Regions from separate parts of the Bacillus hominis genome, predicted to be linked through region 2. Evidence: riboswitches for the same ligand, from Rfam matches in the RefSeq annotation. Region 2 holds a riboswitch; the other holds the start of a gene.
The links. Region 2 has a riboswitch for thiamine pyrophosphate ahead of QUF93_RS04580 (MTH1187 family thiamine-binding protein). Riboswitches for the same ligand answer to the same signal wherever they lie in the genome.
Positions count from the first base shown of each region.

Region 1: linked by a shared signal. The riboswitch ahead of thiT (energy-coupled thiamine transporter ThiT) and the one ahead of QUF93_RS04580 (MTH1187 family thiamine-binding protein) in region 2 are both predicted to bind thiamine pyrophosphate.

Region 1 covers NZ_JAUCFS010000005.1:4,386,652-4,406,493, reverse strand. Annotated here, with positions in the region: gene QUF93_RS25485 (S-layer homology domain-containing protein) at 1-2,606, shown strand, start outside; gene QUF93_RS25480 (LPXTG cell wall anchor domain-containing protein) at 2,770-3,216, shown strand; gene QUF93_RS25475 (class D sortase, LPxTATN-specific) at 3,306-3,926, shown strand; gene QUF93_RS25470 (response regulator transcription factor) at 4,119-4,808, shown strand; gene QUF93_RS25465 (sensor histidine kinase) at 4,805-6,658, shown strand; gene thiT (energy-coupled thiamine transporter ThiT) at 6,866-7,468, opposite strand; TPP riboswitch at 7,554-7,655, opposite strand; gene QUF93_RS25455 (FeoA family protein) at 7,850-8,077, shown strand; gene feoB (ferrous iron transport protein B) at 8,074-10,062, shown strand; gene QUF93_RS25445 (FeoB-associated Cys-rich membrane protein) at 10,079-10,255, shown strand; gene QUF93_RS25440 (lipoprotein BA_5634 family protein) at 10,364-10,942, opposite strand; gene QUF93_RS25435 (PspA/IM30 family protein) at 11,346-12,011, shown strand; gene QUF93_RS25430 (DUF350 domain-containing protein) at 12,091-12,495, shown strand; gene QUF93_RS25425 (DUF4178 domain-containing protein) at 12,517-13,023, shown strand; gene QUF93_RS25420 (DUF4247 domain-containing protein) at 13,036-13,851, shown strand; gene QUF93_RS25415 (hypothetical protein) at 13,947-14,165, shown strand; gene QUF93_RS25410 (hypothetical protein) at 14,228-15,178, shown strand; gene QUF93_RS25405 (YitT family protein) at 15,244-16,116, opposite strand; gene QUF93_RS25400 (zinc-ribbon domain-containing protein) at 16,358-16,687, shown strand; gene QUF93_RS25395 (YdcF family protein) at 16,761-17,795, opposite strand; gene QUF93_RS25390 (S-layer homology domain-containing protein) at 18,662-19,450, shown strand; gene QUF93_RS25385 (spore germination protein) at 19,533-19,766, shown strand.
Region 2 covers NZ_JAUCFS010000005.1:417,106-429,729, forward strand. Annotated here, with positions in the region: gene QUF93_RS04570 (methyl-accepting chemotaxis protein) at 56-1,795, shown strand; partial or broken gene QUF93_RS04575 (phosphopantetheine-binding protein) at 1,804-2,022, shown strand; TPP riboswitch at 2,131-2,232, shown strand; gene QUF93_RS04580 (MTH1187 family thiamine-binding protein) at 2,333-2,653, shown strand; gene QUF93_RS04585 (ABC transporter permease) at 2,625-3,398, shown strand; gene QUF93_RS04590 (ABC transporter substrate-binding protein) at 3,395-4,393, shown strand; gene QUF93_RS04595 (ABC transporter ATP-binding protein) at 4,390-5,139, shown strand; gene QUF93_RS04600 (ABC-F family ATP-binding cassette domain-containing protein) at 5,584-7,128, shown strand; gene QUF93_RS04605 (DnaJ family domain-containing protein) at 7,672-8,043, shown strand; gene QUF93_RS04610 (thioredoxin family protein) at 8,054-8,368, shown strand; gene QUF93_RS04615 (hypothetical protein) at 8,382-8,630, shown strand; gene QUF93_RS04620 (histidine kinase) at 8,750-8,887, shown strand; gene QUF93_RS04625 (TetR/AcrR family transcriptional regulator) at 8,968-9,549, shown strand; gene QUF93_RS04630 (MFS transporter) at 9,617-10,849, shown strand; gene QUF93_RS04635 (helix-turn-helix transcriptional regulator) at 10,962-11,156, shown strand; gene QUF93_RS04640 (MFS transporter) at 11,216-12,499, opposite strand; gene QUF93_RS04645 (alkaline phosphatase family protein) at 12,608-12,624, opposite strand, start outside.

The sequences.
Region 1 (19,842 bases), 4.0 Mb from region 2:
GTGTAATTGCAGTAGCGAGTTTGTTGGCAACAAATCTATTAACATTTCCTTCTAGCTCTTTAGCAGAAATTGAAAATAAAACGAGAAATAGTATAGAAGCTTTACCAGTTATACATAGTAGTAAGCAAAGTGAATTGCAAAAACAATTAGAAGTTATACAAGAGCAACAAATGGAATTAGAAAAAAGAAAAGATATTTTGAAACAGCAGGAAGAGTTATTTGTTAAGGTTGACGAATTAAAACAGAAAAAAGAAGAATTACTAAAACAAGGTAGCGAAGATAAAGGGCAATTAGAAGAAGTTCAGCAGAAATTAGATGAATTAAAGAAACAACAAGAAGAACTTGAAAAGAAGAATCCGTTAGAACTAAAAGAAAAGAAGATTGATGAAAAGAATAACCAAGAAGAAAAAAACTCGAATGAATTAGAGGAACAAACAAAGAAGGAAGAGCTTGAAGAGAATAGTCGATTAGAAATAGACGAAAAGAATAAACAAGAAGAGATAAATCCTGAATTAAAAGAGAAGCAAAAGAGAGAAGAATTAAAGAAACAGCAAGAAGAATTACTAATAAAGCAGAAACAATTGGAGCAGCAAATAGAGTTAAAGAAGAAAGAAGAGGAAGCAAAACAAGAACTTGAATTAAAGCAAAAAGAAGAGCAAGAAAAACAAGAGCTTGAATTAAAGCAAAAAGAAGAGCAAGAAAAACAAGAGCCTGAATTAAAGAAAAAGGAAGAACAGGAAAAAAGAGAAGTAGAATTAAAGAGGGCAGTAAGTAATTTACAAGCAGCACCACAATCATTCCCTGATGTTCCAGGGTGGGCGGAAGAGTCTGTTACTTATTTAGTGAATAAAAAAGTAATTACAGGAATGCCGGATGGAACATTTTCACCGAATAACGTATTAAGTAGGGCTGAAGCGGCTACAATTATGGCTAAAATTTTAGGATTGGAAGTTAAAGAAGGCGACAAGCCAACCTTTATAGATTCGAAAGATACTTGGGCATCCTCTTACATTGCAGCGGTGGAAAAAGCAGGTGTTATTAAAGGTGAAGGAAACGGGAAATTTAATCCGTACGGCCAAATGACAAGAGCGGGAATGGCAACAATGCTTGTACAAGCATATCAATTAGATTCGAAAGTTAATGGAGAATTACCGACATTATTTAATGATGTGAAGGATCATTGGGGCGAGAAATTCATTAATATTTTAGTAGAGTTAGGTATATCAAGTGGTATTGATGGAACACAGTGGCAACCTGATAAATCGATAACACGTGCTGAGGCAGCGCGACTTGTTGCGGTAACAGATAAATCTAAAGATAGTGAAGTAAAGGTGAAAAAGGTAAATATAACGAAAAGTTTCTTTACGTATAACGAGCCATCATTATCATCAGGTATTTCAAATGAATATGCATCACAAGAAGTAAAGGTATATGAAGAAAGAGAAGGTGGATGGATAAAGATTTATACGGATTTGGGTTTTAAGTGGGTGTGCTTAACTGAGAAGAAAGTAAATATAACGAAAAACTTCGTTACATATAATGAACGGTCATTATCGTCTGGTATTTCAGGCGAGTATACTCCGCAAGAAGTGACGGTTGTAGAAGAAAGAGAAGGCGATTGGATTAAAATTCGTACGAGTTTAGGTTATAAATGGGTATGTCTAACTGAAAAGAAAGTACAGATTGATAGAGACTTTACTACTTATGATGCTCCGTCACGGTCTGCGACTGTTTTAGCGTATTATGGACCACAAACAGTAACTGTTGTAGAAGAAAGAGGAACGTGGCTTCGTATAAGTACATATGCAGGATACCAATGGTTAGACACGAAAAAGGAGACAAAGTATTTATCTAAAGTATTTTTTGCATATGACAGCCCTAGTTTTGTATCGCGTGTATCAGGGAAATATTCTCCGCAAACAGTAGAAGTGTATGGTGAAAGAGAAGGCGGTTGGATTCAAATACAAACTAATAATGGTTTGAAATGGGTTAATGAAGGCAATATTAATCGTAGTCAAGTGATATTGAACGTACCATCAATTTACCAATTCCCAGAATTACACAATGGCTGTGAAGTAGTTTCTTTACAAATGCTTGTGGAACATCAAATTGGTCGCTCATTAAATAAAGTAGCATTTGCGTTTGAAATGCCTTTTGATCAAACGAAATTAAAGAACTATAAAACATCATCACAAATTTGGGGAGATCCAGATGTAGGGTTTGTAGGTGATGTGACAGGAAATACGCCAGGATATTCTATTAATCCAGAACCATTAAAAAGATTGTTAGATAAATATGCAAGAGGAACGAATTTAACAGGAAATGATTTCTCAGTCCTAGAAGATTATGTGCGAAATGGGAAACCAGTTGTTACTTGGGTAACTGTAGCACTAAATAATCCAAGACCAATTACAACATGGAAAACACCAAGTGGAAAAACAATTTATGCACGAATGAATACTCATGCGGTCGTTTTAACAGGTGTCGATGATAATTACGTATATTATAATGATCCGTTTTATGGCACGAAAAATGTGAAAGTGAGTAAGAGTTGGTTTGCAAGTATTTATAACCAAATGGGGAAGAAAGCTTTAAGTGTAGATTAAATAAAAAAGGTTATCCAAAAGATTATTTTTGGATAACCTTTTTTTATAATGAAATCTTTAACAGAACTCCATTTCATCTGCATCTTATATTTACATCTGTTGTTTATTCTAGTGATACATCCGATGCGACGTGATGTAAAACGTATAAGAGGAGAGAAATAAAATGAAAAAGAAACTATTACCAATTTGTGCAATGGCACTTTTAACAGTAGGTTATTCTTCAGTAGCGAGTGCTTCTACTGGAACATTAACAAAGGAAGAAGCAGCGCAAGTACAGTCAGATGTAGCTAAAAAGGAAGCAGCAATTCAGGAACAGCAAAAAAATGATGCAGAGAAAAAGCAAGCGGTGCAAGTACAAGAAAAAAGTGATATGGCAAAAAAAGAAGCAGCGATAAAAGAGCAACAAAAGAATGAAGTAGCGAAAAAAGAAGCAGCACAAGTGCAACAAAAAAATGATGCAGTCAAAAAAGAAGTAGCCAAGCCAGTTATACAAGGTGAAAAATTACCAAACACAGCATCAAATAATGTAGCAATGATGGCATTAAGCGCCTGTCTTGTCGCAATAGGTACATTATTTGGATTGAATCGTCGCAGTAAGGTTAAAGCGTAAATAAAATATTAGCCTATAAAGAATGGAATAATTTCATATATTAAAAATGGTAGGTTACTCCTACCATTTTTTGCATGGAGGGATGAAGCATGAAGTTACTCAATTATATCGGTATTATATTAATGGCTATAGGACTATTTATAGGATCATATTATGCTGTGGAATGGTATAAAGGAAAAAGCTCTGCTCAAGAATTAACGAAAGAAGAAATAGAGAGCCTTAAAAATATACAAGATAATCAACTTTCTCATGAAACACCTGTAACTTCCAAAGTACCTTCTTCTCAAACAGGGCATAAAGAAGGAGAAAAGGTAGCTATGTTAAATATACCGAAAATAAAGAAGAAGTTTTCTATATATTGGGGAGCAAATGATGCAACATTGAAAAAAGGAGTTGGTATGTTCGTTAGTGATTTAACGACAACGCCATCTGGAGGGGGACATACTGTACTGAGTGGGCATCGAGATACTGTATTTACAGATTTAGGAGAGTTAAAAGAAAAGGATACTCTTATATTAGAGTATGATAATAAAACTTACACATATGAAATTCAAAAGACATGGATTACCCATGCGGATGATCGTACTGTTATTATAAAAAAAGAAGAACCAATATTAACACTGACGACTTGCTATCCATTTGATTATATAGGAGATGCACCAGATAGATATATTATTGAGGCGAAGTTAACTGCTAGTCATTCAAAATAAAGTGAAACTTTAATCCGAGGGGGTCTTGTCCATCCTCCCTTGGATTATTAGTTGAACCAATCGGGCTTTTACGGGCAGTTAATCTCCCACCTAATTTCCTCGCATGTGCCGAATTTTGAGGTGGGAGTCTTACTGCCCGTTAATGCGGGATAAAATTGTAGTTCCTGAAAGTGAGAGGAGGATATATAAATTATGTCAAAAAACATTTTAATTGTTGAAGATGAAGATATTTTACGTGAAATATTAAAAGATTACTTTTTGAGTGAACAATATGTAGTGTTTGAAGCAAGAGATGGGAAAGAAGCTTTAGTCTTATTTGAAGAAGAAGCGGTTGATTTAGTTATACTCGATATTATGTTACCGGAACTCGATGGGTGGTCTGTTTGCCGAAGAATCCGTAAGACGTCCGGGGTTCCTATTATTATGTTGACGGCACGTGTTGATGAGGATGATACGTTACTTGGATTTGAACTTGGAGCAGATGACTATGTGACGAAGCCATATAGTCCACCAATTTTATTAGCAAGAGCGAAAAGGGTGTTAGAAAGCAGAAAAGTGACAAAGCAACTTTTAGAGAATGAAGATGATACGTTATCAATTCATGGTATTTCCGTCCATTTTCCGTCACGTACTGTTACTGTAGATAGAACAGACATTAATTTAACACATACCGAATTTGAAATATTAGCGTATTTCATGAAAAATCAAGGGATTGTTTTAACGAGAGAGCAATTAATTTCAAGAATTTGGGGATATGAATTTGCTGGTGATGATCGAACGGTTAATAGCCATATTCGTAATTTACGAAATAAATTAGGGGAGAAAGCAAAGTACATTACAACTGTAGTGCGAACTGGATATAAATTTGAGGGGAATGTATGAGAAAAGGGATTGTACTAAAATTATTTATCCTTACAACAGCGTTATGTATGTTAATATTAGCGACAATATTTATTGGACAAACGATATTTTTTAAACAATATTATGCGAATCGAAAAGTGGAAGATATTAAAGTGAATTTAAATTCCTTTGAAAAAAACTATTTAAATTATGCAGGAAGTGCAGAAGGAATTCAGAAGCTGGAGCAAGACTTTTTAAGAGAAAATAATACGTGGATTACGACATTAGATCGAAATGGAAATTTAAAATATGCGGATGATTTTTATTTTGAGGTAACGATAGACCCTAGGAATCAGAAAAGTTTTGGAAAACAAACATTCATCATGCCCTTGTACTATCTCATCAATATAGAAGAAATTGAAAGTAAAACACCAAGTGAAGTTTTAAATCAAGAAATTGATTTTTCTGGAGTGAAAAAAGAAGAGAGCTTTATTCCCTTTTTTTTCGAATTAGGCAAACGGGATTTAAGTGGATCTAATAAACCGTTAGAAAAAGCATTTAAGGAGAAAATGAGTAAATTAGATGAGGAGAAAAAGAAAGCAGTTCAAGAACAACTTGTTAAGGAAAAGAAACCGGCCGTCCAGGAAGAAGCTAATCAGGAATCTGGCGTATACATAGGAGGACGTGTTACAAAAGTACAGTTACCTGATGTAAAAGGTCCTGTGAATCCAATTTATAAAAATAGTATATTCTTAGATAGCATCAAGGATTTTCAAACTGATTTAGTATTAAAAGAAAGTAATCAAATCCAATATTCAATACAAACAATGGATTATGAAAAGAATGATATAAAATATAAATTATTAATCAAGCCAATAAAAGAAAAAGACGGATCGGTCACATATATATATGCGATGGCTTCTTTACAACCTGTAGATGAGGCTGTGCAGATGGTACAAGATTATTACATATATATCATTGCATTTGTGGTTGTTCTTATTTTTCTAGCTTCATTTTATTATTCAAAACAAATTGCAAAACCATTACTAGTAATAAATGATACAACGAAGAAAATAGCTCATTTAGATTTCACCGAAAAAATACCGATTACTTCAAAAGATGAAATTGGGGATTTATCGAAAAATATTAATGTACTATCTAATAAACTTCATTCTCATATTGGACAGTTAGAGCAAGATATTGAAAAGGAAAGAAAGTTAGAAAAGACGCGGAAAGAATTCATTTCTGGTGTCTCACATGAATTAAAAACACCGTTAAGTATTATGAAAAGTTGTATTTCTATTTTAAAAGATGGGGTAGCTGAGCATAAAAAAGACTACTATTTTCAAGCGATGGAACGAGAAGTAGATAAAATGGATACTTTAATTTTGGATATGCTTGAGTTAGCTAAATTTGAGTCAGGCACATATAAAATGAAAAAGGATTTATTTTATATCGATACAGTAATTGAAGACATATGCGAACAGCTTTCTGTGGAGATAGAGAAAAAAGAACTTCATGTTCATAAAAATATATGCTCAGTTGAAGTGAGTGCAAATCAAAATCGGATTGAACAAGTCATTGTGAACTTTATTACGAATGCAATACGTTATACACCAAATAAAGAGGATATCATTATTTCTACAATAGACGAGAAGGATCGTATAAAAGTGTGTATTGAAAATAAAGGTGCTCACATTGAAGAAGGACAGTTAGATAAAATTTGGGATCGTTTTTATCGCGTGGATGCAGCTCGCCAGCGTTCGCAAGGTGGAACGGGGCTTGGGCTTGCTATTTCAAAGAATATTTTAGAACTACACAATGCTGAATATGGGGTAAAGAATACAGAAGATGGTGTGTTATTTTACTTCTATTTACCGAAAAAAGCGTAGATAATACAATCTACGCTTTTTTAATTTAATTTCATATTATCTTTACTTAATCTTTATTTTTAAACAGTATACTTTGAATAGAAAATGAGGTTATGTAAGGAGTAGATTAGCCGTGAATAGCAATTTACTAGGTGTGATGGTATTTATTTTCTTTTGTGCATTTATTGTATTTATTATTGATATTACGATATGAAAAAAGAGCGCTAATTAAGCGCCCTTTTTTTGTGAATTCATTTGATAAGCACCAATGCTTTTGAATAAGCGTGGTGAAGTTGTAAATAAAAATATAAGTAAAACTGTACATAGAATAAAGGAACCAATCATTGTGCTACCGTTTACGATTAATGAATATAGCACAGCTGATTGTCCTTTCGGTGCGTATTGTCCCCAAAAAATAATACCGGCGATAAAGTGACAGAAATAGCGAGCTAAACTACCGATAAATGTAGCAAGGATAATATAGGAAATTGTTTTCTTTCTTTCACCGTTAATTAAGGTCTGCTGAATTTGCTTATAAAAGAGTCCAGCAAAGCCGATAAAGGCAAAGGCAATGAAGTATTCAATGAATGCTTGAATAGGTGTTAAAATGTAAGCATCACCTACAACAATTTGTAATAGTCCCCAAATTAATCCTCCTAAGAAAGCCATTTTGAAGCCCCAGCGGTATGCGATAATAAAAATAGGAATCATTGCAAATGAAATGGAACCACCTGTTGGAAGTTTAAGTGATAATGGTAAAATGTCGATAATCATGGCGAAGGCTGCAAGGATTGCAGATTCGATCATCGCTTGTAAATTGGTGTTACGCATGTTGTCTCCCCCTAAATCCAAGTTGTACAAAAAAGAACATTATCATAGGAGGATACGAAATACGTAAATAAAAAAGAGGTATGTATTTCGGACGTTTGCACAATCCCTGCGCTAGTATTAACTAACAGGTTCTAAGGGTCGGAACGAAATGTTCCCTCTCAGCGATAAGGCTCCCCCTGTGATAACGAGATTCTTTATTTGCTATTGTTCATTTTAATCGAAATGGGTGAGAATGGCAAATGAATCTAGTATGACAATGATTGAAATATAATTGTAGTGAAATGTTAATAAATATGAAGCAAAAGGGGATAGTGCTAGAGAAATAGAGTATGATATAATTTTTCTGAAAATAATTATCATTCTCTTCTGAGGGGGAAGGTTATGAGCTTAGTAGATATTAAAATTGGTGAGAAAGTGTTAGTGAAAAATATTCAGTCGTTAGATCAGTTACTAAAGAGAAGACTGGCTGCTTTCGGCCTGGCGGAAGGAAGCGAGCTTCGGCTGAAACAGAAAGCGATGTTCAAAGGTCCTTGTACATTGGAGTGTCGTGGACAGTTAATTAGTATTCGTCATTGTGACGCGAAAATGATAAAGGTGGAATTAGCGTGAATAAGGTAGCTTTGCTAGGGAATCCGAATACAGGGAAAACATCATTATTTAATGCACTTACTGGTTCTTATGAGTATGTAGGAAACTGGAGTGGGGTAACAGTAGAAAAGAAGGTTGGTAAATTAAAAGATAAGCAAGGAACATTAATTGATTTACCAGGCGTTTATGATTTGAATCCAGTTTCACGTGATGAAGGTGTCGTTACGAATTTTCTACTAACAGACGAATTTCATCATATGTTAAATATTGTGGATTCTTCGCAATTTGAGCGAAATATGCATTTAACGTTGCAATTACTTGAATTTGGTAAGCCGGTTTCAATTGGTTTAAATATGGTTGATGTGGCGAAGCAAAGAGGAATTGTGATTAATGTAAAACGGTTATCAGAAATATTAGGTGTAACAGTCGTTCCTGTCATCGCAAGAACCGGAAAAGGCTGTGAAGAACTACTTACTACTCTTCATGAAGAGAAACAAAAAGAGAAAAAGCCATTCATTATTTCATATGGTGTACAAATGGATGAAGGGATTGGAGAGGCAATTGCTCTTTTAGAGACAGCGAATTATGAGCATCCGAGATGGTTAGCCCTACAATTTTTAAGCAATAACGAAGTAGTAGAAAAAGAAATGAAAGCATTACCAATTTATAAGGAACTTATAGCCATTCGATCTCGTTTAGATGGAAAACTTGATTGTACGTTGGAAGAGTACATTTACAAAACTCGTGAAGCGTATATTGAAAAGTTAAAAACAAATGTTATGCAGCATGAGAAAGAAGGGAAAATTCCTTTTTCGGAAAAAATCGATCAGTTAATTACACATAAAATTTTAGGACTTCCAATCTTTTTAGCAGTTATGTTTTTTATTTTTCAGGTTACGTTTACGTGGATTGGTACACCTTTATCGGATATGCTGGATGGATTTTTTGGCGGACAACTTACTGATTGGGTTACAGCTGGGCTCACAAGTGTTGGCGCTTCTGACTTTATTCAAGCACTCGTTACAGAAGGTATTATTGCTGGAGTTGGTGCGGTATTAGTATTCGTTCCACAAATCTTTGCACTATTCTTTTTCATTTCATTATTAGAAGACTCAGGATATATGGCACGAATTGCAGTTGTTATGGATAGAATTATGGAGTTTTTCGGTTTAAACGGAAAAGCGTTCATTCCGATGATTATCGGCTTTGGATGTAACGTTCCAGGTATTATGGCAGCGAGAACGATTGAACAAGAAAAAGAAAGGTTACTTACAATTCTTGTAACACCATTTATGTCTTGTTCAGCACGTTTACCTGTATATGCATTATTTGCGGGAGTGTTCTTCCCTCATAGTCAGGCAACTGTTGTTTTCTCTTTATACGTTGCAGGTATTGTTCTTGCATTACTCGTTACAAAAATTATGTCGCTTACTATTTTAAAAGCGGAAAAATCTATTTTCGTAATTGAATTACCACCTTACCGTGTGCCACAAGCGAAAACGTTATGGCTGAGCACGTGGGAGAAAGGTAAAGGATTTGTTCGTAAAGCAGGTACATTCATCTTCGGTGGTTCTGTTGTCATTTGGTTATTAAACTATGCAGGTCCATCAGGATTTGGTGTTGATATGGGAGACAGTTTCTTAGCGATGATTGGTGGATTTATCGCACCACTTTTTGCACCGCTCGGTTTTGGAACGTGGCAAGCTGCGGCATCACTTTTAACTGGATTTTTAGCAAAAGAGGTTGTCGTTTCTACAATGGCAATTATTTATGCGGTTAAAGAAGATGTGTTAGGAAATGTAATGGGAGCACATTATACTGCCTTATCAGCATATGCATTTATGTTCTTTATTTTATTATATGTTCCGTGTTTAGCGACAGTAGCTGTTATTAAACGTGAAACAGGATCGATGAAATGGACAATTTTCTCTGTCGCTTATCCATTAGTTGTTGCTTATGTATTAACGCTCATTATATACCAAGTTGGATCCTTACTCGGATTCTAGAAGGAGATGTATTAAGATGATGGTCAATATTATAATTGGAGCTATCATTTTTGGTTATGCAGCATATACGTTAGTTAATTTTGTAAAGAGAAGTAAAAAAGGAAAATGCGCAGCATGCTCTATAAATAAATCATGTCAGTCTCAAACTTGTAGTCCGGATATGGAGCAAGTTGCTCATAAAGTGAAACTTTAATCAGCGGGGATTTTGTTCATCCCCCACTGATTATTATCCACACCAATCGGGCGTTACTGCGGGATAAATAGAAAAAAAGCTTTGCGAATTTCGCAAAGCTTTTTTGTTTTACTTTTTAATTTTTACAAGTTGTGCTCCTTCTACACCATTTTTTCCAGGGAACTCTTTACTTGGGTCTTTATCGAATTTTAGTACACCAACAAATTTTTCCTCACCTTTTACATTTCCGTAAGTTGTGTCGTCAACAATTGCGAACATATCTGCATATGCGCGGCCACTTCCGATAATTGTGTTGCCTTCATATTTTAATTTTGCTCCATCAAGTGTAGCATTTTCTACTTTATCTTTTGCAAATAATACACCTTGGTCTGTTGTTACAGCTGGTAATTTATCAAGTGGTTTCGTGTTGTCTTTTTCATCCACTTTGCTAAGTAACTCTTTTTTTACGAGTTCCTCACCAGTTTTCTTATCCATTACAAGAACTTTTTTATCTTCAAGTGTTGTAAGCTTCATTTTATACATATCTTTTTCTTTTACTTCTTTTTTGTTTTTATCTGCAATTTGCGTGACTTGCTCTTCTGTTCCGTATAATACAAAGCCGTTCGCTTTTTCTCCTAATAAAGAACAACCTGATAATGCTCCGAATGAAATTGCTGCTGCTAATCCGATTCCTACTAATTTTTTCATGATGATTTCTCCTTTTGTCTGTTTTATAGTAAATACAATTTTTGTATTAGTGCTTACATGTGGAGAAGCTTGTTTGCTGCTTCTGGTATTAGTGTATAAGAAATGTTGAAACGTAACTATCGAGTTAGCTTACAGTAACATTACAATTATGTAATTTAGTGAAATTGCACAAAAATATGTTAATTTTGGAGGCAGAAATAATAAGGATATAGTAGGAATACAATATTCTATCTGGAATGTCATATTATATTGGGTGTATTTTGGAAATAACATGTAAGGACATCTTAGTTTTGTTATAATGAACACATAGGTTATAAAAATGAATATTCTTACTGTAAAGGGAGATTTTGAATTTTCCAAGTAGTGAATTTGAAATATGAGGTATATCATAGGAGGAATTTGGATGTCTGTATTTAAACGATTAAGAGATTTAACAATGTCGAATGTGTATTCATTAATTGAAAAAGCTGAAGATCCAGTTAAGATGACGGATCAATATTTACGCGATATGCAAGCGGATGTACAAGAAGCTGAGAAAAGTGTAGCAGCTCAAATCGCACTTGAGAAGAAATTTAAATTATTATTTGAAGAGCAAGAAGCACTTGTGAAAAAACGTGAAGAACAAGCTCATATGGCTGTTCAAGCTAGTAACTTAGATCTTGCGCGCCGTGCGTTAGAAGAAAAACAAAATGCAGAGCAAAAGATGAATGAGTATAAAGCAAGCTATGAGCAAAATAAAGCAGCTGCGGATAACCTTCGTGCGAAGTTAGAAGAAATGCGCAAACAATTAACAGAGCTGAAAAATAAACGTGAAACACTTGTAGCGCGTGTAAACGCAGCGAAAGCACAAAAGAATATTAATCAGGCGATGTCTGGATTCGATTCAAATTCAGCAAAAGCTGGTTTAAGCCGTATGGAAGAGAAAGCACTTCAATTAGAGGCTGAAGCAGAAGCAAGCGGTGAAATTTACAAGAAAGAAAAGTCGTTAGATGATGAATTCGCAAGCTTAAACAAAAATTCTGCTGTTGACGATGAATTAGCTCGTATTATGAAGCAGTACGAGAAATAATATAGAATAGACAAAGAAGCCGACATGTCTGAAGAGAATTCATGTCGGTTTTCTATTACCTTTTAGAGGAGGTTTTGCAATGACGTGGACGAATGTTTTAGCCATGCTTGTATGGACTGGAGCGAGTGCGGTACTTTTATTTGCAATTATGTGGGTTGATTCGATTTTTACAAAATACAATGATTTAAAAGAAATAAAAAATGGGAACACAGCTGTGACAACACGTTTCGTTATGAAGCTATTCGCTCAAGGATACATCTTGTCACAATCAATTACGAAAGCGAATGATTTATGGCAAGCACTTCTTGCTTCAGCAGTTTCTTTCGTTATTTTATTAGTTGTAGAAATGTTTATTGAATTTGTTTTAAGAAAAATGGCAGGTCTTGATTTAGAAGAAGGAACGAAAGAAGGCAGCGTAGCACATGCGATGTTAGCTGGTTCATTACATATCGTTGGTGCATTTATTTTAGGTGCTTGTTTATAAAGAGAGAAGGAGGGGTAGATTGTGAGCTTATTTAAACGTATTAAAAATATAATGAAAAGCCCAGAGCCGCCAAAGCCAGAAAAGAGTCTTTTAACGTTGGCTCCTGGCGATATGATTGAAGTTTCGTTAGTAATGTACGAATTAACTGGGAAAACGAGCATGCATTCTCGCAAGGAAATTGTTTTAACGCTGCAAGACGGGAAAGACATTCGCTATTTAAAAATTGAAGATCGTGAAAATACGTATTACAAATTGTATACACCGATTGATGGTCGTTTAGATTCAATAGATGAAATTCCGACGACGATTGAAATGGATGATATAGAGTATCATATGGAAGAGCAATATAATGGCCGTGTTGTTGTGATGGGGAAAACACCATTCGCTGCTTCAGAAGAACAGTACGTATGGGAATTCCAGTCTGACAACCGCAAATTATTACGTGTTGAATGGCAAAATGGTCGCACAATGATGTATGAGGGAGAAGCAATTATTCCTGCTGATGTACAAATTATAAGAGCAACGTAAGGGGGCGTAATCATGTCAAACCGATTGTTTACCATGATTAAATCGTTCGTAATCCCTATACTTGCTATCGTTACATTACTTGTTATTGCCGGTTATGCTTTATCGGGCTGTCAAAGTGGTCAGGCGAAGTCAATTCAGGACCGTTATCCGCTAGAGTCTGTCGCAAAGGATGGTAAACAAGAATCTTACGTGTATAGGGCCGCCAATCGGTCAGTTCCTGAAGTCGCAAAGGAACTTATTAACGATAGGAAACCGAAGCAAGCATCTAAAGAAGACGAAAATCAAATGTTTCTCGTCTATTCGGATAAAATGTATAACCTTCAAAAAGATAAAGAGAAACCATCTGATACGTTAATTGAAGTAAGTAATGAAGAATTTGTCCGTCAAAATTACCAACCGTCATTCCTACAAGGATATATCATGGGGAGTATATTAAACGATATATTCGGTTCAAAGAAATCATCATACGGTGATTATCGCGGATATAACGACAGACAAAATCATAAACCAGTTACTCCAGAAAGACCACCTACGAAAGAAGAAAAGAAAACCCCGCCTCCAATTACGAAGGAAGGGAAAGGATCTATTATTAAGCGAGGCGATAATGTAGATCCGAAATCTTCTGTAGGAGATACAGGAAGTATTACGAAAAAAGGAAGTAATACGCCTCCGCCTTCTACTGGAAGTAAAGGGAAAATTACAAAAACACCAGGTGGTTCAAGCGGATCAGATGTGAAGCCAAAATCATCTATTAAAACCCCGCCAAAGAATACATCTCCCCCGAAAACAAGGGTTGGTGGTTCAGGGAAAATTACGAAGAGAAGATAATAGAGAGACCGAGAAGTGGAACGTGCTTTTCGGTCTTTTTTTTGTGGAAATAATTCCCTTTCAATTGGTGCAATTAAGCATAAGGAGGGGATATTATGACTATGTATAAAAGGTTTAGTGTAATGATGTTCCTCGTATTATTCTTGAGTTTGTTTATTAGTACAACGATGAAATTTAGCTTTATTGGGGGTGTTTTATGGATAATATGTGCTTGTGCTCTGTTTTTGTATTTGCCATTCAAGTTTCAACATAAGGTTAACGTCTTGTATAAGTATGTGGAATGGATTAAGCGCGGAGGGAAATGGAGTGATTAATAGAATTATAAAGAAAAGAAAATAGGCATAAGAAAATAAGGGAGATTTGGGGAGAGATAGTAATGGGGAGATCTGGAACACAACCAAAAGATTTAAGGGAAATTGAGTATGATGAGAATCGCGTATTTTATGCAGTTCCAATGTATACTTCACTTTATACAAGTTTGCAATATAGTGATCGTCTAAGAGTATTGATTTCTTTTTTATTTGCAGGGGCAATCCATTCTTTATTAGAGATAATTTTACCAGCATATGTTACTGCATCTTACAATACAAATACGGAATGGCTTATGTTATTTCCAGTTTGGGCTATAGTGTTTATCGTTATAACAAAATTAGGAATGGAGAAATGGCATCAATATGTAGTACATCCTTTACTATGTGCATTGCTCGGTTATAGCTATGCTTCTATTTTAAAACAAATTTTTTCTATAAATATGGACTTATATGTATTTACGGCAATCATTGCTGTGGCCTTTTTATTGTTTTCATTTACAACATGTAAAGTATATTCACTTCCTATGTATCTTTTTAATGCTTGTACAAGTTTAGCTTGTAGTTTTTATCTTGTCTTTTTAATTATGTCTATTTTGATTTTATTGGGAACTGTCCCGGCAGAAACGTCATATAGTGGTCTTTATGTGTTTTTAGCATTTTTGTTCCACTTTATAGTAGGGTTTCGCCATCGCTTTAAGATAGTTGAAGGTTTACTTGCTTTTGTTGTTAGTTTTTGTAGCACATATTCTATTTACATTTTATTGGGACGTGAATTTACAGTTGCAGCTCTTATGCACACATTAACGGGTGGTTTTATTTTTACTGCATGTTTTGGCATACTAGCATCTTTCGCAGCACGTAATTGTTTTCAGCCAACGTCGAAATTATTTTATCCGCGTCCACTCCCAGTAGTGTACACTGAGTATGATCGCGGACATACTCAAGGACGTACTCAAGGACATGATGAAGGATACGAGGAAGGGCGAAGAGCAGCAGAAAGAGATTATGATTATTAAGTAAGACATCTAATAAAAAGAAGCTCCTACTAGTTTTTACTAGCAGGAGCTTCTTTTATTGTTTATTAATGAATATCGCGTTTCTTGAAATTACCGCCTTTTACTTCTGCTACGTCATAAACTGTAATAAAGGCATTGGGATCAATTTCATTAATAAGGTCTTTCATTTTACTTTCTTCTAAACGGTTAATTACACAAGAAATTTCTTTAAATTGCTCTCTTGAATAACCACCATAAACTTCATTGTATGTAGCGCTTCGGCCTAAACGATCGCGAATGGTTTCTACCATTAATTCAGGCTCTTTAGTGATGATTTTAAATGTTTTCGAACCACTTAAACCAACTTCAACGATATGAATCACTTTCGAAGCAATAAAGTAAGCAATTGCCGAAAGGATAGCGCCTTGAAGACCGAATACTGTTGATACGAAAATAAATACGAACATGTTTAAGAATAAAATAAGGTCACTCGTTCCGAAAGGTAATTTACGAGAAAGTAATACAGCTAGCATATCGATTCCATCTAATGCTCCGCCGTTACGTAATGCTAGTCCCATACCAAAACCGATAATAATACCACCAACAACTGTAACTAATAATGTATCGCCTTCAATAATAGTTGGTACTCCGTGCATGACAACGGTACCTATTGCTAATGAAGCAATCCCGATAATGGAATAAATTGCAAAGCTTTTACCGATTTGCTTATATCCTAACCAAACGAAAGGAATGTTAATAACTGCGATTAGAGCCCCTAATGGCAATCCAAATAATCTTGAACTAACGATACTTAAACCAGTCACACCACCGTCGGATACGTTATTTGGAATTAATACCGCTTCTAATCCGTATGCTGTGATAAATGCCCCAATAATAATCATCAAAGCTTTTGAAGCAAATTTTAGCTTATTGGGCTTGTTTTTGATACTTTTCTCCATGTAATTTCCTCGTTTCAAACTAGTTTCTTGTTTGTTACATAATTCACACCTAAATTTTATTTTAACATTTAATTTGAAAAATTTCTCCTTTAATGGATGTATGCAGGGAATATTATGACCATATTATTATTTTAAATACAACTGTAGAAGATTAGAGAGTGGTCATAATTTTAATATGAAAAAGTAGAATGAATAGTATGGATATATACATTTGGGGCACTAATCTTAGGGAGGGGATTCTGTGGGATACTGTATGAAATGTGGAAATGAAACGAACGAGGGCAACAAGTTTTGCGGGCAGTGCGGGGAGAGTCTTAGCTATAAAACGGTAGAGGGAAGTTTTCCGAATAGCAGTTCTAGTAGTAGTATAGAAGTTTTTTCTTTAGTTGGTTTCATCACTGGATTAATATCTTGGTTTATTAATTTATGGGGGCTTATTGGTAGTGTAGCTATCGTATTTTCTATATTGGGTTTAAACAAAAAAGTGACAGGTACGAGTAAAACATTTGCTATTGTTGGAATGGTTTCTGGAATTATTAATGTTTTGTATGCTGTTGCGTTATTAATTTAAATTTGATGAACGAAAAGGTATAAAAAATCCCCTGTGCATAAAGCATTCAGGGGGACCTTTTATTTGATAGCTATTAAGAAACAATAAAACTAATGACTGTTAGGAATAAAGCGAAGCCTAAAATTGTTCCACACACTTTCATATGGCGCTTACGTCCCATAACGACAATCGCAACATATTCACGAATCATTGCGTTAGGCCAGTAATAAAAGGCTGTTTTTGAGCCAATTCCTTGGCTATTAAGACCGGCTTGCCTTGCGTATATACCAGCGCGGAAAAGGTGGAAATTATTTGTTGTGAAAATACTTTTATACTTACCTTCAGGTTTTAAAGAATCCATAATTTCTTTAGAGAACAACATATTTTGATATGTGTTTACAGAGCGATTTTCTTGCACTGTATGTTCAATCGAAATTCCTTTTTCAACAGCATACTTTTGCATCGCTTCTGCTTCAGGAAGGCCTTCATCTGGACCTTGCCCGCCAGAGAAAATGATTGTTGGTGGTGTATTCACAGCTGCTTGTTTCCAATAGAAATCGATAGCTTTATTAATACGACTTGCAAGTAAAGGTGGTACTTTATCATTAATTAAGCCACTTCCAAGAACGATGATAAAATCTTGGTTACGTCTCGGTCTATTGAATTGATATAAAAAATATGCGCTTAAGAAGTTAGACAAATGTACAAAGAAATACATAGTTATAAGCGAAATCGCAGCGAAAATAAATTGAAAATGCGCTGAGAATAAACTTGCTGGATTTATGATAGGAAGCATCATACAGAATAAAATCCCTAAAGCAGCAATTAAAGTTAAAGAGTTTGTAAAGCGTCTTCCTTCACGCCTCATCAAGATTCTTGCATTAAGAAATAGTCCAACCATTAAAGCAACGATGCCAAAAGGTATCATTATAAGCAGCGCTAGCATAGGTAGAATTACGATGAAATGTAAAGCGTTACTACCAGATGCAAACGAGGCGATTGCACAAAATAATAGAAATGAACAGAAAAAGGCATTAAATAAAAAACCGTTTATTATTTTCCGTGGGTCTTTTAAGTAAGAAATAAGAAAAATAATAAACAATATAAGAGGAATAATTCCGAAATACATAAATATAGTACACCTCAATTTGTATAATAATTTGACATACATTCTATATTACATGATTTTATAATTGGAAATGAAAGAAAAAGGATTTTGAATTTTCTTAACAAAATATATGGATGCATATGATTAAATGTATTTAAGGCGATATATTAAAAGTAAAATGGTTGAAAGGGCACTCTGCGGAGTGTCTTTTCTTTTGGGTATGTAATTGTGCATATTGTATTTATTTTCAAAGGAAGAGGATTACAATATAAGTTGTAGACAGGCTTTATAAAGCAGAATTTTGTACAAACATTTCCCTCTACTTTTTTGTATCTAACAATCGTATAACAATAAAGTGAAACTTTAATCAGTGGGGGGGCATCCCCCGCTGATTATTAGCCTTCACCAATCGGGCATTTACAGGCAGCCCGACCCCCACCTAACTTTTTTTCTTTCGCTGAATTTTGAGGTGGGGGTCTTACTGCCCGTTAATGCGGGATAAATAATTCTGTTTTATAGTGTCTGTTTATGAAAAGTATGAAAGGTATCTTCTTTGAAGGCGCCTTTTTGTTATTTAGTGTAGATAGTTATCACTGTTGATATAGTGGGAAATATCTATACTAAACATTAGCAATCTTCTGTATAAAGATTATCAATTTACTATATATTCCAGTGGTGTTAAGTTAAATATGAAAGGCTTTCTTTTTCAAAATATTACCCCTAATAAATTTTTGAAAAAGTCAACTGTCTCCAAATTTGTCATTCGTGCTTAGCAAAAAAGAATCCTGCTGGATTCTTTTTTTGTTCGACATAATATGACAAATTACATTTTTATAATTTGTTATATTGTTAAATAGTTATTATGGAAAAGAGAAGGGGACTTAAGTATGGGATTTAAAAAATTACTTTTAACAGGTGCAATTGTTGCAACTACAGCATTTACTTCAATTGGGACGGCGCAGGCAAGTATAGAGTTTAAAGATGTTCCAAACAATCATTGGGCTTATAAGGCAATTATGGACTTAGCAAATAAAAACATTGTTGCTGGATATGGAAATGGGATTTTTGGATTTGGTGATGATGTAACTCGTGAGCAAGTTGCAGCCCTTATGTTCCGTCAATTAAAGCCAGCAGTAAAAGAACAGTATAATAATCCGTATAAAGATGTTACTGATCGTTCTACTCAGTTTAAAAAAGAGATTCTTGCTTTAACAGAGATGGGTGTATTTGCTGGAGATGGCACAGGGAACTTTAGACCGAAAGATTCGTTAACTCGCGATGAAATGGCACAAATTTTAACAAAAGGGTTCCAATTGCAAATAAGAGGGGATCATAATTTCCCGGATGTAGATAGAAATGGATGGGCGAATCCTGCGATTACTGCAGTTAAATCAAATTATATTACAGCTGGAACTGGTGATGGTAAATTCGCACCTAGAATGCATGTAAGTCGTGAGCAATACGTTCAGTTCTTATATAACGCGACATTACCGCTTGAAGAAAGACCAGGAGCAGGACAAGAACAACCAGAGCCAGAAGCAAAACGCTTTGCTAACTGTAAAGAAGCAAATGATGCTGGGGTTTACGATATTACAAGAGATAGTCCGTATTACGGTAAGCATTTAGATCGTGATGGTGATGGAATTGCTTGTGAGAGAAATAAGAGCGGTAAATAAGAAAAAGCACTCAGGCTGAGTGCTTTTTCTTATTTACACATGCTATTTTTTTAGGCGATTCTCATAGAATGGGAGTAATGAAATGAAAGTAGGTGATAAAATGCCAGCTATTGTTGAAGGGGTTATTATTGAGAACTGTAACGGGACAATTAACTTAGGTGATAAATATAACGTACATCCGATTGAAAAAACGAAAGCTTATAACGGATCTGGATCTTCAAATACGGGACTAAATGTGAGGACATTCAGTGGTATTAGTACGGCAGATGTACAGGATAACGATGTGTATGATCAAGAAATTCAGTTTACTTTATAGAAGCTATATGTAAAATTGCATAAAGTGATGTATTTGCCTTGTGATACAATTGAGATGTTAGTGATACATCTTTATC
Region 2 (12,624 bases):
GTTTATATTTTGATAGTTTTACTTGATATTAAGTTAATTAAGAAAGGTGATGTTAATGAAAAAATATTGGCATAAGCTATCTTTTCTTCAAAAAAATGTATTGTTAACGGTATTAGTTATTTTGACGCTTGTTGGTACTATGGGAGCGTTAAGTTTTAACATGTTTCAAAATAGTATGATGTCTATATTTGAAAGGCATTCTTTTGAAACAGGAGATACGGTATTACATAAATTAGACGAAGAGATAGTGAGAGATGTTGCAAAAGACCCAGCGGCAGAAAGAGAAAAGAGAGAGAAGTTAACAGAGAAATTAGATGAATCAACGGAAGAATTGAACAGTGTTGGACAAACGTATATTGTGGGAGCAAAAGAAAATGAAAAAGGTGAGTTACAAATCGTCGGCTTGTCTACAGGCTTAGCAAATGTTGTTGAAGTAAAGCCGGGAGACTATTATAAACAACCAGATCTTTGGATGAAAGCATATGATAAGGTAATGAGCACGAAAAAAGCAAACATGACAGTAGTATATGAAGACGCATTAGGATCATGGGTAACGATATTAGAGCCAATTAAAGATGGAGACGATAATATTGTGGCAATTGTTGCCGCTGATGTAGATGCTTCTATTGTTCCTAGTACAAAGAAAAAATTTATTATACAAGGTGTAATGTTTATTTGTATTTCTGTTTTAATTGCAACTGTTATTCAATTCTTAATTGTACGTAATGCACTTGCTCCATTGCGAGATTTACGTGAAGGATTGCGCAAAGTCGGTGAAGGTGATTTAAGTATTAAATTAGAGGAAAGACCAGATGATATTGGTATTATTAATGCGTATTTTAATAATACCATCGAGAAGTTTAAAGGAATTGTAGATAAAGTGAAGCAGACAGCAGAACAGGTTTCCTCATCTTCACAAGAATTGTCAGCGAGTACAGCGGAGAATAGTATGACAGTTCAAGAGATTGCGGGTTCTATGGTGGGATTAAGAGCTGGTGTTCAGTCGCAAGAAACTTCTGTACAACAATGTTTATGGATTGTACATGAAATGGAAAATAAGATGGAAGAAATAACAGGGGCTGCGAAACAAGTTTCCACTACCTCAGAATGTATGGAGCAACATTCGGTGGAGGGTAATGGAGTTATTGAACAAATTATTAATCAAATGAGTTTAATTCAAAAAGCAGTACAAGATCTATCTTCTATCATTTATTCGTTGGAAACAAGATCAAAAGAAATAAGTGACATTGTAACTGTAATTACAGGTATTTCAAATCAAACGAACTTACTAGCTTTAAATGCTTCTATTGAGGCTTCACGTGCTGGAGCAGCTGGAAGAGGATTTGCTGTTGTCGCAGATGAAGTGCGTGAATTAGCGGAGAAAACGGAAGCATCGGCAAAAGATATAGCTAAATTAATAGGAGAGACACAGGCTGAAGCAGAAGAGGCTGTAGTTTCAATGCAGAAAGGTTCAAAAGAAGTGGAATCTGGAATTACCCTTGTTCAAAGTAGCGGTGCTTTCTTTGAGAAAATTTCAAAATCAGCACAATCTGTTACAAAGCAAGTTAGAGTCGTTTCTAGCAATTCAAATGATATTTGGCAAAATAGCCAAAAGATAGTTCAAGTTGTAAATGAACTATCTCATATTGCAAATACGTATGCAAATAGTAGCAATAATGTTGAAGCGAGTATGAAGGAGCAAGAAATGTCTGTACAAGATATAGCAGAATTAGCTACTTCTTTAAGTTGGCTTTCACAGGAGCTACAAGAGTTAATAGGAGAATTTAAAAGTTAATAACATAATATAAGACACCTTCTAATGAAGCTGAAGAAAGAATAGCAAAAGCTTGGATTGATGTATTAGGAATCTCAAAGATTGGTGTACATGATGATTTCTTTACAATTGGTGGACATTCATTAAAAGTATTGGGAGTTTTAGCATTATTAAAAGAAGGTTTTTCACATTTAATAATTCAAGATTGCTTTAACGAGAGAACGATATACGGATTAGTTCGAATTGAGTAGGAAATAAAAGTATAGAAGGAAGAAGTTGGATGTTTTCCGGAAATAATGAAATGATATGTACGCTTTTGTTTGTTCAATAAAATAAATCATGCTACAATGAAAACGAATTAAGAACCGGGGAGCCAATTGGCTGAGAGGATGTAAGTATACATCGACCCTCAACCTGATCTGGATAATGCCAGCGTAGGGAGTTACTTTAAAGTGATGTAGCATAAGTTATTATAGAATAACTTGTATACAAGGCTTTCCTACATGGTAGGAAAGCCTTTTCTTTTTTTGAAAACTTATTTTTAAGGGGGATTTTATTATGTCACAACAAGTTACGATGTCATTTTCAGTAGTACCACAAGCGAAGAACAAAGATGTGTATTCCGTTGTTGATAAAGCAATTGAAGTTGTACAACAGTCGGGAGTTCGTTATGAAGTAGGAGCAATGGAAACAACGTTGGAAGGAGAATTAGATGTACTTCTTGATGTCGTTAAACGTGCACAGCAAGCATGCGTCGATGCTGGAGCAGAAGAAGTGATTACGTCGATTAAAATCCATTATCGTCCAAGCACTGGTGTAACGATAGATGAAAAAGTTTGGAAGTACCGTGATGAATATGCAAAACCAGAAGCAATCTAAAATAATTACAACAATTTGGCTTATCCTTCTCATTGTGATATGGGAAGGATCTGTTTCATTATTTAAAATCGAACCGTGGATTTTACCAAAGCCTTCCGCGATTGTTCAAGAATTAATTGGAATGAAAGACCTATTACTACCGAATCTGGCACAAACGTTACAGGAAGTAATAATTGGCTTGTTTTTTGCGATTTTACTTGGAACGAGTATTGCAATTCTTATGGACGTTATCCCTTTATTTCGTATTTTAATAAACCCGTTGCTCGTTATTTCGCAAACAATTCCAATCGTTGTACTTGCACCGTTATTTATTATTTGGTTTGGATATGGGATGTTGCCGAAAGTAATGGTAGTCATACTCGTTTGTTTCTTCCCAATTGCGCTTAGCATTTTAGAAGGTTTTCAAACAGTAGATAAAAATATGCTGAAGTTGTTACAAACGATGAAGGCAACGAAGTGGCAAATTTATCAGAAAGTAAAATTTCCAGCAGTACTTCCATACTTTTTCTCAGGTTTAAAAATTGCAGTTACATATAGCGTAATGGGGGCAATTATCGGAGAATGGCTCGGTGCAAGTGAAGGGTTAGGGGTTATGCTTACGAGAGCAACAAAATCCTTTTTAACTGCCCGAGTATTTGGTGTTGCAGCGATTATCGTCATGGTGACATTATGCCTGTATTTTATCGTGGAGTTTATGGCAAGAATAACAGCACCATGGATATATAGAAAGGACGGCAGAAAATGAAAAAGGGTTTAAAAGTTATGTTAGCTGCTTTATTAGCAGTAGGTGTGGCTGGATGTAATCCGGCGAAGAAAGAAGAAAGTGCAAGTAAAGATGAAAAAGTAAAAGTAGTATTAGATTGGTTTCCAAATACGAATCATACTGGCTTATATGTAGCGCAAACGAAAGATTATTATAAAAAGCAAGGATTAGATGTAGAAATTATCCAACCAGGTGACAATGTAACAGCGGAGCAAATGATAGCTTCAGGAAAAGCGGATTTCGCAATAAGCGCACAAGAAAATGTAACGTTAGCTCGTGTGGAAGGTATTCCTGTTGTGTCTGTAGGAGCGATTATTCAGCATAACACTTCAGCTTTTGCATCGCTTAAAAAAGATAATATGACGTCACCCAAAGATTTTGAAGGTAAACGTTACGGAGGCTGGGGAGGACCAGCAGAAGAAGCGACGTTAAAGACGATTATGGATAAACATCAAGCGGATTTTAATAAAGTTGAAAAAATTATTCTTGGACAAACAGATTTCTTTAAATCAATCGGTCGTGATGCAGACTTTGAATGGATTTATTATGGATGGGATGGAATTGAAGCGAAGCGTCAAGGAAAAGAGTTAAATACAATTATGGTGAAAGACTTAGATCCGGCACTTGATTTCTATAGTCCAGTTATTATTACGAGTGAAAAACATACGAAGCAAGATAAAGACTTTGTGAAAAAGTTTATGACTGCAACGACAGAAGGTTATAATTTTGCAATTAAAGAACCGAAAGAAGCTGCTGATATTTTAATTAAAGCCGTTCCAGATATAAATAAAGATTTAGTACAAGAAAGTCAAAAGTGGTTAAGTACGAAGTATCAAGATGATGCAAAAGCATGGGGAGTACAGAAGGAAGAGGTTTGGACAAATTACACGAATTTCTTATATGACAACAAAGTTATTAAAAAGAAAATTGATGTAAAAGATGCCTTTACAAATGAATTCCTTCCAAGTGAAAAATGAGTGGATTACAAATAAAAGATATTGTAAAAGCTTTCGATGGAAAGAATGTATTAGCAAATATTAGTGCTGCTATACAAGAGGGAGAGTTTGTCTCTTTTGTAGGTCCGAGTGGTTGTGGAAAAAGTACATTATTAAATATGATTGCAAGTGTCGAACAACCAACGAGTGGAGAAGTGTTTTATAACGAGGAGTATGTAAAGAAACAAGATGTTGTTAGTTATATGCCGCAACAAGATTTATTACTACCGTGGCGATCGGCTTTGCAAAATATAGTTCTTCCATTGGAAATCGAAGGAAAGCCTAAAAAACAAAGGCTGACAGAAGGAATGGAAGCCTTAAAGCAGTTTGAGCTAGATGAATATGCAGACCATTATCCAGATGAGTTATCAGGTGGAATGCGTCAAAGAATTAGTTTCCTTCGCACATATTTATGTGAAAAGCCAATTATGCTACTTGATGAGCCTTTTGGAAAATTAGATGCATTTACAAAAATGGAAGTACATAGTTGGCTTTTGAATTCTTGGCACCAAGAAAAGCAAACAATTGTTATGGTCACACATGACTTAGATGAAGCAATTTTGCTTTCTGATCGCGTATTTATTTTATCTCAAAGACCAGCATCAATAGTTGGTGAGGTGCAAGTGAAACTACCTCGTCCTCGAACGATGGATATGTTAACATCGCTTGAGTTAAAGAAGGATAAGGAAGAAATTTTAAGAGTATTAGCTCCGTATATGAAAAAATAGAAAAAAGTCTTTTAACAGTTTTTGGTATAATTGCTGTTAAGAGGCTTTTTTATATAGGAGGAGAAAGATGAAATCTATAGGGGAAATAGTGGATTCATTACACCAGATAATCTTGAAGAAGGAACAAAAGAAAAAATAGAGAATAGAATATAACAGAGTTGTTTATACTCGTAATATAACAAATGTTAAAGGAGTGAAAGGATAAAATGACTTTATCAACTGTTCTTCAAATGGTTTTAGCTTGATACGGGAGAAGTCTGCCCATTTTTAAAGATTAAGCTAAATTGAAGACAGCAGGTAAAGAACCTTAATCCTTTTTTACGATAATATGTAATGGGTAAGGTGTATTCACCTTACCCATTTTTTATATACACAATTAAATAAGGCTTTATACTGTGAGTCTCTCTATTTAGCTTATGGATGATAAGTAAAGGAGAGAGAAAAATGAGTATATTAACAGTAGAAAATGTAAGTCATTCGTATGGTGAGAAAACCATCTTATATAATGCATGTTTTCGACTATTAAAGGGAGAACATGTTGGGTTAGTTGGAGAAAATGGCATTGGAAAGTCAACGCTGTTACGTCTGTTAACAGGAGAAATTATACATGATGATGGAAACATTGAATGGTTTCCGCATGTGAAGGTAGGATTTTTACAGCAACATATAGATTTACAAGAAGGCATAACAATTGAAGAATACTTGCAAAGTGCATTTTCTAATTTATATGCGATTGAATGTGAAATGTTAAAACTTGCAGAAGAAATGGCGGAAGCAGAAGAAGTAACAAAATTGTTAGTAAGGTATGGAGAATTACAAACGATATTGGAGAGTTCTAATTTTTATCAAATTCATACAGAAATTGAAGAAGTGGCAACAGGCTTAGGGTTGCTTGAAGTAGGGATGAAGAAGGATGTTTCAAAATTAAGCGGAGGGCAGCGGACAAAGTTGTTACTTGGAAAGCTTCTTTTAGAAAAAGCTGATGTTTTATTGTTAGATGAGCCAACAAACTATTTAGATACGGCACATATAGAATGGTTGCAATCATATTTACAAATGTATGAAAAAGCTTATATCATCATTTCGCATGATGAAGTATTTTTAAACAATATTACGAACGTTATTTATCATCTAGAAGAACGACAGGTTAAGCGTTATGTAGGTGGTTATAGAAGTTTTGTACAGAATTATGAACTGCAAAAGAAACAATTACAAGTAGCGTATGCGAAGCAACAAAAAGAAATTGCCCAGTTAGAAACATTTATTCAAAAAAATAAAATTCGAAAAGCGAAACAGGCAAAGAGCCGAGAAAAAGTATTGAAGAAAATGCAAAGGGTTGAAAAAGTTACTAATGTGCCACGGTCCCGTTTTGATTTTACTGTTTATAATGAGCCGGTAAGTCGTATATTGCAGGCTGAAAAACTAAGGATAGGCTATAGGGATCCTTTATTTCCAGAATTGGATTTGCAAGTGAAAAAAGGAGAAAAGATAGCCATCGTTGGTCATAATGGTATTGGAAAAACGACAATGTTAAAAACGTTATTAGGCCAAATAAAGCCATTAGGCGGTTCAATTTCTGTTGGGGAACGAGTAAATCCTGCTTATTTTGCACAGGAAGAGTTTGCTTCAGAAACAACACCATTAGAGAAAGTTTGGGCAGAACGACCTGATATGACAAAGAAAGAAGTACGTCAAGCATTGGCGAAGTGTGGATTGAAAGAAGAACATGTATTAAAGCCGCTTTGTTTATTAAGCGGAGGAGAACAAACAAAGGTACGACTTTGTGAACTTATCGTAACGAAAAGTAATGTTTTAATTTTAGATGAGCCGACTAATCATTTGGATATAGAAACTAAGAAGGCTTTGCAGGAAGCGTTACAACGATATAAAGGAACGGTCTTAATTGTTTCACATGAGCCTTCTTTCTATGAATCGTGGATAACGAAAATATGGAATATAGAAGAATGGCATGTTGAACAATATGAATAAAGAAAAGGCATTAGCTTTATGAGCTAATGCCTTTTCTTTGTGATTAACATGATTTTCGAGAACTCTTACATGAGAAGTGTATGAAGAAACACTCTTATGGTGCGCTTATAAGCGTGCTTTTTCTTTTGTTATGTTTATATTTGTAATAATACTAGATGCCTTTCCCTAATAGGCTACTATCTTTCTTTATATATATAGATAGTTTGAAATGGAATAAAAATAATTCCTATATATAAAGGATAATGTGATTAGTATAGGAAGACAATAGAAGTAAAAGGAAATTCATGTAAAATTCAGATGAACTTCACATAAACTTCATATTAGAAATTGAATATAATTATAATAGGTTATTATAATGTTTACTATAATTCCTCTGACTTCGTCCTTGATTGTAATGGGTTTATCAGAAGGAATATCTCCCTTTTTATGCAATAGTAGTTTTATATAGTTAAAAAAACTGTATGGAGTCAATCTTGAATGGCGTAGCAAGATAATGAAATTTCATGTAAAATAATAGTAAAAATATGTAAGGGAGGGAGTAATGTGGATGTGTTTTTGAATATTGCCGAAGAAAAAATTCGACAAGCAATACGGAACGGTGACCTCGATCATATTCCGGGAAAAGGCAAACCACTACAATTAGAAGATCTTTCAATGGTACCTCCAGAACTTAGAATGAGTTATAAAATCTTAAAAAATGCAGGTATGATTCCACCAGAAATGGAACTACAAAAAGATATACTAAAAATAGAGGATTTAATCGCTTGCTGTTATGATGAAGAAGAGAGAAAGAAATTACGAGAAGAGTTAACAATAAAAACGTTACGTTTTCAGCAGTTAATGGAAAAAAGAAAAATGAAAGATAGTTCAGCATTTCGTATGTATCAAGATAGAGTATTTCATAAATTGCGTTAAGAGGGATAAGATGCATAAATTTAAAACGATAGAAGAATTAGCGACATATATTGAAGAACAACAAGTAGTACTTCTGTTTATTAAAACGGAAAATTGCGGCGTTTGTGATGTTATGTTACGGAAAGTAAATTACGTATTAGAGAATTATGATTACGTAGAGAAAGTAGAGATATTACTTCAAGACATGCAAGAGGTTGCAGGACGATATGCAGTATTTACAGGGCCAACAATTTTATTATTTTATAATGGAAAAGAGGTTCTTCGTGAATCACGCTTTATTTCACTTGAAAATTTAGAGAGAACGATTCAACTATTAGAGAATTAAGGGAGGTTTTTATATGGGGTTCGTTATAGCTGGATTACTATTTTGTGTTTTAATTTGGATGATTGCAGCATCAGTTAGATCAAATAAACGAAGAGTAAATCTTACTAAAGAGAGTAATACACATAGTACGTCTAACAGCTCATCACCATTATTTTTCTTTGCTGGATCGGATAGTGATAGTTCACATGATGGCGGTTCGCATGATTGCGGAGGATCTTTTGGCGGAGATAGTGGAGGTAGCTGCGGTGGTGGCGGGGATTGATGAGAATACGCCTTATATGGGCGTATTTCTTTTTAAACAAACGTTTGATTAGTTGGTTTACATATGCATACAATCAGTTAAACAAACGTTTGATTAATATTTTTAACATACTAAGGTGAATGGAACTGAAAATAAAAAACAAAGGGAAAGCAGCATTATTTTTATTAGTTGCGGGAGGCGTATTTCTTGTTAAATTAGGATTTAAATTTGGAACAATACATATGATTCGAACGTGGTTTGAAAGTGTGTTTTCTTAAATAAGGAATACAGCCTCTTGCAATTGAGGTTTTTTATTTGTTAATATTAGACTGAACGGTCGGTTTAAAGAGGTGTGAATATGAGAAAAAGCGCAGAAGAGATAAAGAAGGAAATCGCATATAAAGCAGAAAGTCTTTTTTCACAAAAGGGTTATGCAGCCACATCTATGGAAGATATTTGTGAAATTACAGGGCGAAGTAAGGGAAGTATTTATTACCACTTTAAGAGTAAAGAAGAATTATTTTTATTTGTAGTGAAACAGCATACGTATGATTGGCTTGAAAAATGGAATGAAAAAGAGAAGTTGTATAGTACTAGTACTGAGAAATTATATGGCCTCGCAGAATATTATGTAGAGGATATACAACAACCTATTTCGAATGCAATAGAGGAATTTTCTATGAGCCAAGTTGTAAGTAAAGAGATTCTAGATGAACTGTTAGATTTAACTAGAGAATCATATGTTATGGTTGAGCGATTAATCGAAACAGGCATACAGTCTGGAGAGTTTTGTGAAGAAAATACGCGCGATTTGATGTATATTGTAAATGGCTTATTATCAGGGCTTGGAGTGCTTTACTATGAGCTAGATTATAGTGAGCTAAAACGTATTTATAAAAAGGCAATAGATGTATTGTTAAAAGGGATGGCAGCTGAATAATAAATCAGCAGCTTTTCTTATAAAACAAATTAGACCGAACGGTCGGTTTATAAAAAGGAGGATGAGCATGAAAGCTTTATTTAAAAATCGAGCATTTATGCTCGTTATGACATCTGATATTTTACAGCAATTTGCAATTTGGATTAGAAATATGGCTCTATTGTATTTCATAATGGAACGGACGAATAATGATCCGGTTTCAGTGTCACTATTATCGGTCATGGAATATGCACCTATTTTCATTTTTTCGTTTATTGGTGGTGCGTTAGCAGATCGCTGGAATCCAAAAAGAACAATGTTTGCTGGAGATCTATTAAGTGTACTGTCTATTATAGGAATTGTTTTGTTGTTAAAAGTGGATTACTGGCAGGCAATATTTTTTGCGACACTCGTTTCCGCAATTGTAGGTCAGTTTTCTCAGCCGTCATCTTCACGTATATTTAAGCGCTATGTAAAGGAAGAACAGGTAGCAAATGCGATTGCATTTAACCAAACATTACAGTCATTATTTATGATTTTTGGACCAGTGGTAGGATCGCTTGTGTATACACAACTGGGTTTATTTACGTCACTATATAGCTTAATCATTTTATTTTTGTTATCTGCTATCGCCCTTTCATTTTTACCAAAATGGGTTGAACAAGAGCAAGTGGCAAGAGGTTCATTAAAAAATGATATAAAAGAAGGTTGGAAATATGTTCTTCATACGAAAAATTTACGTATGATTACGATCACTTTTACCATTATGGGCTTAGCTGTTGGATTAACAAATTCATTAGAGGTGTTTCTTGTAATAGAACGCCTTGGAATGGAAAAGGAAGCAGTTCAATATTTAGCCGCAGCTGATGGAATAGGTATGTTAATCGGTGGTATTGTTGCTGCAGTTTTCGCTTCAAAAGTGAATCCGAAAAAGATGTTTGTATTCGGTATGAGCATATTAGCGATGTCATTTTTAGTAGAAGGGCTATCTACATCATTTTGGATTACTAGTTTCATGAGGTTTGGAACAGGTATTTGTTTAGCTTGTGTTAATATCGTTGTCGGTACGCTTATGATTCAACTTGTACCAGAGGATATGATTGGAAGAGTAAATGGGACAATTTTACCACTGTTTATGGGAGCTATGCTAATTGGTACTGCTTTAGCTGGAGGATTAAAGGAAATGACTTCACTAGTTATTGTGTTTTGTATAGCAATGTCACTTATTTTATTAGCGATAGGTCCGGTTTTACGTATGCAAATAAATAAAGAAGATGTCGCTAATAAAGAGGAACTAACAAATTCGTTATCTTCGAAATAACTATTGTAAGGGAGCGTGTTTGCTCCCTTTTTCTATGGGAATCTTTTGACAATGAAATGTACCAACTATATACTGATGTTGTAAAAATAATTTTACAGGTTAGGAGAAAGATGTGAAAAATCAAATCTATGAATTACGCACTGAAAATAATATTTCACAAGGTGCATTAGCTGATAAGTGTAACGTATCAAGACAGACGATAAATGCAATTGAGAATAATAAGTATGATCCAAGCTTAGCGCTAGCATTCCGGTTAGCAGAAGTATTAGGAACAACTGTCGATAAACTATTTTTGTACAAGCTTTAGAGGGAGAAGTTATTGGGGAAAGAGAAAGAACCTCTTCTCGTTTGAAGAGGTTCTTTCTCTTATATTGTTTTAGTTTTCGGATTAGGTGGTGTAACGGACGTATCATTTTCAGGAACTCTAGTTAATAAGAATCCACCGATAATAAATAGGACAATAATACTAAGGACACCAGCGTTTGTTTTTCCTGTTAATTGTGTTGTGACACCTACTAATACTGGCCCCATAATTGCCGCGAATTTACCAAAGATATTATAAAATCCGAAGAATTCATTTGCAGATTCTTTCGGTACTAGTTTTGCGAAATAAGAACGGCTAAGTGCTTGAATACCGCCCTGAGAAGTAGCAACCAACATTGCTAAAATCCAGAAATCAAGTGTCGTTTTTAAGAAATAAGCATATGTGCAAATAATGATATAAATGATAATACCGACATATAGCATTTTTTTACCGGTAAATGTTTCTGATAGTTTTCCGTATAATAAAGCGAATGGACAAGCGACAATTTGTGTTACAAATAAGATGATCAATAGATTAGTTGCACTAATACCGAGATCTGTTCCGTAAGCAGTAGACATAGTAATAATTGTATCGACCCCGTCAATGTAGAAAAAGTAAGCTATTAGGAACATAAATACAGTTTTATATTCTTTAATATTTTTAAAAGTATCAGCAAGGCGCTTGAAGCTCATTGCAATTGGTCTTGGATGACGTTCAATATAGTGTGTTTGTTCTACGTTTTTTAGCATTGGAATTGTAAATAACCCCCACCAAAGAGCTGTTATTGCGAAAGAAATTTGACTAGCAATGCCGACTGATAAGGGGATAGTTCCTTTTTGAGCAAGAATGATAAGAGCAATACAACCGATAAAAGGAATTGTGCTCCCAATATAACCTAATGCAAAGCCTCTTGTAGAAATTCGGTCCATTCTATCTTTAGAGGTAACATCTACTAAAAATGCATCATAAAAAATATTTGCTCCAGCAAATCCGACTAATGCGAGCATATAGCATCCTAGTAATAAGTACCACTGGGATGTTGGAACAACTGCTAGCATACTCGTAAACACGATGCCGAGTCCAAAGAAAAATGTGAAAAATCGTTTTTTAAATCCTTTATAATCAGCAACTGTGCCGAGAATAGGAGCAAGTATAGAAATTAAAAGTGTAGCGAACGAGTTTGCATATCCCCAATAGGCTGTTGAAGTTGCACCAGATAATCCAGCTTCTTTTGCAGCTGCTTTAAAGTAAATTGGAAATAATGCAGTTGTAATGACGAGCGAATATACCGAGTTCGCCCAATCATATAATATCCAGCTTTTTTCCTGTCTGGACATTTTTTTCATATAATGTTCCCCCTTAAATTTGTTCTACTAACAGTGTACAAAAATAAAAATTATAAAAAGAGAAACAGTGATGATTTTTACATAACTTTTACATATATACACAGTTCTTTACAATTGGAGTAAAT